Regions from separate parts of the Bacillus sp. iso_77 genome, predicted to be linked through region 1. Evidence: predicted binding sites of a transcription regulator. Region 1 holds the regulator's gene; the other holds the start of a gene.

What was found. The regulator CtsR, encoded in region 1, represses protease genes until heat stress. The targets are predictions, from matches to a motif close to ATGGTCAATAAAGGTCAAACA.
Region 2: the regulator CtsR is predicted to act here: its motif matches at 1,082-1,102, upstream of clpP (ATP-dependent Clp endopeptidase proteolytic subunit ClpP).

What each region holds. Positions count from the first base shown of each region.
Region 1 covers NZ_CM149683.1:102,586-106,808, reverse strand. The annotation lists gene clpC (ATP-dependent protease ATP-binding subunit ClpC) at 1-110, opposite strand, end outside; gene AC0VYC_RS00580 (protein arginine kinase) at 107-1,198, opposite strand; gene AC0VYC_RS00575 (UvrB/UvrC motif-containing protein) at 1,203-1,760, opposite strand; gene AC0VYC_RS00570 (CtsR family transcriptional regulator) at 1,775-2,239, opposite strand; rRNA gene rrf (5S ribosomal RNA) at 2,417-2,532, opposite strand; rRNA gene AC0VYC_RS00560 (23S ribosomal RNA) at 2,594-4,223, opposite strand, start outside.
Region 2 covers NZ_CM149683.1:3,093,810-3,098,032, forward strand. The annotation lists gene AC0VYC_RS16000 (DinB family protein) at 49-513, opposite strand; tRNA gene AC0VYC_RS16005 (tRNA-Arg) at 824-899, opposite strand; gene clpP (ATP-dependent Clp endopeptidase proteolytic subunit ClpP) at 1,153-1,749, shown strand; gene AC0VYC_RS16015 (LOG family protein) at 1,805-2,383, opposite strand; gene AC0VYC_RS16020 (MazG nucleotide pyrophosphohydrolase domain-containing protein) at 2,520-2,861, shown strand; gene AC0VYC_RS16025 (SulP family inorganic anion transporter) at 2,891-4,223, opposite strand, start outside.

The DNA.
Region 1 (4,223 bases):
CCAAGTAAAATATGCTCTGTACCGATGTTCTTATGGCCTAGGCGAATGGCTTCTTCTTGTGCAAGTGCTAATACCTTTTGAGCTCTTTCAGTGAATCTTCCAAACATCATATCGTTTCATCCTCCTGTCCATTCCTATGCATTTCTAAGCGCAGCCTTTCTCTGATAATTGCTGCTCGTTTTATATCTCTTTCATTTGGTTCCAAGGCTCCTCCTGAATATTGCTGAAGGAAGCCAGGCTGTGTCAAAATCATGAGTTCATTCAGTATATTACTTGAAAGCCCCTTAATGATACCTAAATCAATTCCAAGTCGCACATCTGACAAACACTTAGCCGTTTCCTTAGATTCAATCATGCGACAATTAGCCAAAATCCCCAAGGAACGGTACACTCTGTCTTCAAGTTCAATTTTAGACGTCTGATATAATGCCTTACGTGCAGATCGCTCTTGTTCAATGAGCTGCGCCGTCACACTATTCAAGTCATCTACAATATCTTCTTCTGATTGACCCAGTGTCATTTGATTTGAAATTTGAAAGATGTTCCCTATTGCTTCGCTACCCTCACCATAAATTCCTCTGACCACAAGACCTAATTGATTAATTGCAGGAATAATGCGATTCATTTGTCTTGTCAGGGCTAATGCTGGTAAGTGCATCATGACTGAAGCCCTAATACCTGTACCTACATTGGTCGGACAGCTCGTTAAGTATCCTCGCTTTTCTGAAAACGCATAATCCACTTGCTCTTCAATCCAGTCATCTATTTGGTTAGCTGCTTTTAGTGCATTAGCCAGCTGAAATCCTGGGAACAAGCATTGAATACGAATATGGTCTTCCTCATTCAGCATGACACTGATTTCTTCATTTTCTGAAAGCAAACAGCCGCCAAATCTTGATTCTGCTAAATTGGGGCTAATCAAATGCTTTTCAACAAGTACCCTTTTAGCCAAAGGCTGCGTTTCATTCATTCGAATCAGAACAAAGTTTCCAATGTCCTTCACTTCCTGGCTCGCAAACTTTTGCTCGAATTGCTGAAGAACAGCTTCAGCCTCCTCTTGAGAAAACTGAGTTGGGAAACGAACATGCTCTAGATTGCGTGCCAGTCGAATACGACTGCTTAGAACAATGTCACTTTCTGGTCCTTTCTGTTTCATCCATTGACTTAATGCGTCTTGAATAAAATGCTGGAGCGACATGTCGTTAATCTCCCTCCCTCTGCTGAGATTGCTCATGCTCTAATGCACGAATTTGATCTCGAACTTCCGCTGCTTTTTCAAACTCTTCCTGTTCAATCAGCTGCTTCAGTTCTTGCTGCATTAACTCAAGTTTCCGGCGAACATGCAGACTGCCGGCAATCCGTTTAGGGACTTTTCCATTATGGACTGTATTTCCACTATGGACTTTCCTTAAAACAGGATTTAAATACTGATCAAAGGTTCGATAACATTCTGCACAGCCAAAACGGCCTGTTTTCCTGAATTGCTGAAAAGTTAAGCCACACTTAGGACATTGATCCACTTCTCTTGCCTCTTGAAAAATAGATGATCCTTTATTCGCACTTGTGGTAAAGCTAGGATCAATATTCAATAAGCCTGATAATAAGTTGTGAATCGAGAAACCTTGGTTTCCACTCATAGCATATGAATCACTGTTTTCTTTTGCACATTGTTCACATATGTGCATTTCTTGTTTTTCTCCATTTATTACTTTCGTAAAGTGAAAAGTGGCTGGTCTCTCATTGCATTCTTGACAAATCAATCTTTTCACCCGCTTTACTTTAATTTCAAAGCATTTAACATCGCTTTCATCATCCGAGCTCTCAGTTCATCTCGTTCAGGTAAATCAATGTGTAAAACAGAACGGTCCATGACACTAATCATCATCTTTGCTTCTCTTTCGGATAAAATGTTGTTCTCAACAAGACGCATGATGATATGATCAGATGCAGCCTGTGATAAACGATGATATATTTGGGAAATAATGTTGTTCAATAAATCGACTTCATCATTCATTTTGACTTTAATGATACGGATATAGCCACCGCCGCCACGCTTACTTTCAACGATATAACCTCTTTCGCTCGTAAAGCGTGTATTGATAACATAGTTAATTTGTGAAGGTACGCATTGAAACTTATCTGCAATTTCATTGCGTTTAATTTCTAATATTTCTCGACCATTCTGATCCAAGACTTCCTTCAAATACTGCTCGATGATATCAGAAATATTTTGTGCCACTCCGCCTCCTCCTCCATTGACTTTGACTATATTTGACTTTAATCTTACTATAAATTTTTTCGATCGATTTTTCAAGATAATCGCTCAACTAACAATATTATTTCCACATTTATCTGGTGCCAAACGTCCCAAAAACACAAAAAAGACCAGTTCCGATTGGAACTGATCCTTTGACAAGCTTGGCGGCGTCCTACTCTCACAGGGGGAAACCCCCAACTACCATCGGCGCTGAAGAGCTTAACTTCCGTGTTCGGTATGGGAACGGGTGTGACCTCTTCGCTATCGCCACCAAACCTGATGGAGAGAATGTTCTCTCAAAACTAGATAACAATGTTCATTTTTCACATTAGAATATAGGTTAAGTCCTCGATCTATTAGTATCTGTCAGCTCCACATGTCACCACGCTTCCACCTCAGACCTATCAACCTGATCATCTTTCAGGGATCTTACTTCCTTGCGGAATGGGAAATCTCATCTTGAGGGGGGCTTCATGCTTAGATGCTTTCAGCACTTATCCCGTCCGCACATAGCTACCCAGCGATGCCCTTGGCAGAACAACTGGTACACCAGCGGTGCGTCCATCCCGGTCCTCTCGTACTAAGGACAGCTCCTCTCAAATTTCCTGCGCCCGCGACGGATAGGGACCGAACTGTCTCACGACGTTCTGAACCCAGCTCGCGTACCGCTTTAATGGGCGAACAGCCCAACCCTTGGGACCGACTACAGCCCCAGGATGCGATGAGCCGACATCGAGGTGCCAAACCTCCCCGTCGATGTGGACTCTTGGGGGAGATAAGCCTGTTATCCCCGGGGTAGCTTTTATCCGTTGAGCGATGGCCCTTCCATGCGGAACCACCGGATCACTAAGCCCGACTTTCGTCCCTGCTCGACTTGTAGGTCTCGCAGTCAAGCTCCCTTGTGCCTTTACACTCTGCGAATGATTTCCAACCATTCTGAGGGAACCTTTGGGCGCCTCCGTTACATTTTAGGAGGCGACCGCCCCAGTCAAACTGCCCACCTGACACTGTCTCCCTGCCCGATAAGGGCAGCGGGTTAGAAGGTCAATACAGCCAGGGTAGTATCCCACCGATGCCTCCACCGAAGCTAGCGCTCCGGTTTCCAAGGCTCCTACCTATCCTGTACAAGCTGTACCAACATTCAATATCAGGCTGCAGTAAAGCTCCACGGGGTCTTTCCGTCCTGTCGCGGGTAACCTGCATCTTCACAGGTACTATAATTTCACCGAGTCTCTCGTTGAGACAGTGCCCAGATCGTTGCGCCTTTCGTGCGGGTCGGAACTTACCCGACAAGGAATTTCGCTACCTTAGGACCGTTATAGTTACGGCCGCCGTTTACTGGGGCTTCAATTCGCACCTTCGCTTACGCTAAGCGCTCCTCTTAACCTTCCAGCACCGGGCAGGCGTCAGCCCCTATACTTCGCCTTACGGCTTCGCAGAGACCTGTGTTTTTGCTAAACAGTCGCCTGGGCCTATTCACTGCGGCTTCTCGGGGCTTTAACACCCTAAGAAGCACCCCTTCTCCCGAAGTTACGGGGTCATTTTGCCGAGTTCCTTAACGAGAGTTCTCTCGATCACCTTAGGATTCTCTCCTCGCCTACCTGTGTCGGTTTGCGGTACGGGCACCTCTCACCTCGCTAGAGGCTTTTCTTGGCAGTGTGGAATCAGGAACTTCGCTACTAAATTTCGCTCGCCATCACAGCTCAGCCTTCACGGGAAACGGATTTACCTATTTCCCAGCCTAACTGCTTGGACGCGGATATCCAATACCGCGCTTACCCTATCCTCCTGCGTCCCCCCATTGCTCAAATGGTGAGGAGGTGGTACAGGAATATCAACCTGTTGTCCATCGCCTACGCCTTTCGGCCTCGGCTTAGGTCCCGACTAACCCTGAGCGGACGAGCCTTCCTCAGGAAACCTTAGGCATTCGGTGGACGGGATTCTCACCCGTCTTTCGCTACTCATA
Region 2 (4,223 bases), 750 kb from region 1:
AATTGACATTACTTGAACCAACACGATGGTGATTTGAATTGAGGACAGTTATTCAAACATAGAAATTTTAGGGTCTTTATCGTAACAGTGAACAAGCATAGCGTGTACTTGCCCCCTATGATGATAAACGTGTGCTAATATCTCTAACAACCATTCATACCTTGTATATGTCACACCCCAATAGGAAGTGGTACGAGACAGTAGCTCTGCGTCCGATAATTTCATATAATTATTTTTTAATGCATGAAAATTAGTCATTAAGCCATTTTCTATCGACTTTACAGTTTTATATGCTACATTAGCATAAAATGTTTCCATCTCTTCTTGGGTCGCCTCATTCGCAATACGCCAGTCAGCTTCACAAATGATCGCAATGTGTTCCAGCAACTCTCCGATAGACTGCTTATGAGGTGTTGGTCTTTTTTCTAAATCAGTTTCTTCTAATTGACTTACTATTTTTATCAATGTTTTAACAGCTACTTCAATTTGATGTAAAACACTTTCACAATTCATTAGTGCCTCCTTATTAAGGAATTCTGCCCTTTTCGTTCCTTTTCGTTGAACAAGCTTTGAGAATATTGTTGATGCAATGATTTTACACCAATTAAACTTTACTTGATCGCTATCATAAAGAAAATTTGTCTTTTTAACAATTGTAATCTGTGTTTTTCGATACAAAATGAACTACTTCACTTAAATGCTGATACATAGTGAAGAGTTCCTCTCAATTTACTCACACAACACCACTCATAAAAAACAAAAAAACCCTTTATTTCAAAGGGTTTTCAAGTTCTTTCATAAATGATCCATCGGATCCTATAGACGCGCTCGGAGGGATTCGAACCCCCGGCAGACGTGGTACCGGAAACCACCGCTCTATCCAACTGAGCTACGAGCGCACGATATGTTTTTTGAACGTCAGCATATCAAATTATAAGGGAAATGCTGCAAGAAAGCAATGATTAATCGCTATCCCTGTCGATGCATTTTCTTCATTCCCATACATATACTCATATGATGGTTTGAAGTGGAAGAGTTTTGGGGAAAATGGATAGGGGTATTTGATTTTAGGTCAGCATTTTGTTTGACCTTTATTGACCAAAAATGTATCATTGAATTACATACTTACCTAAAAGGTGAAGGAGGAACATTATGAATTTAATACCTACAGTCATTGAGCAAACAAATCGTGGGGAAAGAGCTTACGACATTTATTCTCGTCTTTTAAAAGACCGTATTATCATGCTTGGTTCTGCGATCGATGACAATGTTGCCAACTCCATCGTATCACAGCTTCTCTTCTTAGAAGCCGAGGATCCAGAAAAAGATATTTCTATCTACATTAACAGCCCTGGCGGTTCGATCACAGCTGGTATGGCCATTTACGATACGATGCAATTTATTAAACCAAAGGTATCAACTATTTGTATTGGTATGGCTGCATCTATGGGTGCGTTCCTGCTTGCTGCTGGTGAAAAAGGTAAGCGTTATGCCCTTCCAAATAGTGAAGTGATGATTCACCAACCACTAGGTGGTGCGCAAGGTCAAGCAACAGAAATTGAAATTGCGGCAAAACGAATCCTTTCTTTACGCGATAAACTGAACCAAGTACTTGCTGAACGTACTGGTCAGCCAATTGAAGTCATTGAGCGCGATACAGATCGTGACAACTTCAAAACAGCGGAAGAAGCACTTCAATACGGACTCATTGACAAAGTCTTGACCCGTAATACAGAAGAACAAAAATAATCACAAAACAAACCGCCTGCTCTTTGAACAGGCGGTTTTTTGTTATGCATCTGTTTTAAGACAGCTCCGTCCATTTCTGCTGAAGAGACGGTGTTTGATAGGAAGCCATCTGTGAAATCAATTCTTCCGGTTCTCCAGAGGCATGCAGCAATTGAAGGTGTGATTCATTCGAAAAACCTTCCTGTACACTGAACGTCACCATGTCGAGGAGCGGTTTGAAATACTGATTCACTTGATACAATCCGATTGGCTTTTGATGGATGCCAATTTGCGCCCAGCATAGCACCTCAAATAATTCTTCGTATGTACCAAAACCACCTGGCATGGCAATAAACCCATCGGCCAGCTCGCTCATTTTCGCTTTTCGTTCATGCATTCCTTTGACTTCAATGAGTTCAGTGAGCTCTTGATGCACAACCTCTCCTCTAAAAAGCCCTTGTGGCATGACTCCGATCACTTGCCCGCCGTTTTTTAACACCTCATCCGCTATAGCTCCCATTAAGCCAATTCGTGAGCCGCCGTATACAAGACGGATTCCTTGCTCTGCCATATAAGCCCCTAGCTCGACAGCTTTTTGTTTGTAGATGTCATTCACACCTGGATTCGAACCAGCAAACACACAAATCGTTTTCATCAAAACAGCTCCATCTCTCTCTATGATTTCTTCACCCACTCATTCTACTATAATTCATTGTAAAGAAACAGCCACTCCATCTATATATAGTGTAAAATTAGAAGATGAACACCATATAAGGAGCTGTATAAAGAGAATGCAAACAACTGAAATGGAAAAATGGATCAAAGATTTCTACAAAATGAGAAATTGGACAGAATACGGGCCGTTTATCAGGTTAGGTTTCCTGATGGAAGAAACAGGAGAACTCGCTCGTGCAGTCAGGGCGGTCGAAATTGGACGCGATCGACCTGATGAGAAAACACAGGAGGTCGCCGCGTTAAGAAAGGACCTTATTGAAGAAATGGGGGATGTCTTAGGAAATCTACTAGTTCTAGCTGATCTCTATGATGTAACAGTAGAAGAGGTCTTCTCTTCCCATCAACAGAAACTTACACAACGGTTTTCTAGTGAAAAAGAGCAGGTAAAAAGCACGTGACCGACATGTCACGTGCTTTTTTTAGCCTTTTATAGCTGCTGTGGTGAAATATCATCCGTTCGTTCAAAGAAATGCTGCTTTCCAATGTGATGGAAAAGACCGGTACGATGCAAAAGCTCTTTTGGCTGTGATTGAAGCCCTACAATCATCAATTTTCCATTGTGATGCTTTAATCGATTGGAAATGTTCATCAGAACCGCTTCTGCTGAGGTGTCCATATAATTCACTTTGTTCATAAGCAAAATGAGTGTTTTCGGCTTTGTCTGAACATGATCCAAAATCGAATTTTCCAATGAATCGGTTGTACCGAAAAAGAGTGGCCCTTCAATCGAATACATACTAATCCCTTTCTGATCGGTCTCCCTTTCTAAGGCAGCCGCCGTTTCGATTTGAGGAACAGCGACATTTGTGTGGATATTTGTTGTCTGGCTCATTTTTTTGATAAAGGCGATAAACGCTAAAATGAGACCTGCAGTCACGCCAATAATCAAATCACCGATGACCGTCAGCAGGAAGGTCACGACGAGCACAAGGGAATCCGCATTTTTGACTTTGACAATATTGATAAACTCTTTTTTCTCACTCATATTCCACGCCACAAACATCAAAATCGGTGCCATGGCAGCAAGCGGAATCATCGATGCATATGGTGCAAATAACATTAAGATGAGCAAGACGACGACACCATGCACGACTCCTGAAATGGGGCTTGCTCCGCCATTTTTAATGTTTGTTGCCGTACGAGCAATCGCTCCAGTCGCTGGAATCCCTCCGAAAAGCGGTGCCGCCATATTGGCAATTCCTTGCCCGACGAGTTCTTTATTGCTGTCATGCTTTGAGCCTTTCATATTATCAGCAACCATAGCTGACAAGATGGACTCCACGCCGCCCAAAAGCGCAATGACAATAGCCGGCGGCAGCAGATAAATTATTTTTTCAATCGTTAATTCAGGGAAAGCGAAAGTTGGCAGCTGACGAGGGATTTCGCCATATGCAGAGCCGATGGTTTCAACTTGTCCTTGAAAAAAGAGAACAGCTATAAATGTTGAAACGAGTAGACCTAATAGAGCACCAGGTATTTTGGGAATGTATTTTTGTGCCGCCAAAATCACGATGAGCCCAACAATCGCTGTGAGAATGGCGAGACTGTTTGCGGTACCGAGATGGACCACGATTTCTCTCATATTGAGGAAAAAGCTTTCATGCTTTTCAACACCCTTTAATCCGAGGAAGTTGGCAATCTGTCCTGAAAAAATAATGACAGCAATGCCAGCAGTAAAGCCGATGATAACCGGACGAGGAATAAATTTCATGAGCTTTCCTAGTTTGAATATTCCGAATAACACAAGCAAACAGCCTGCC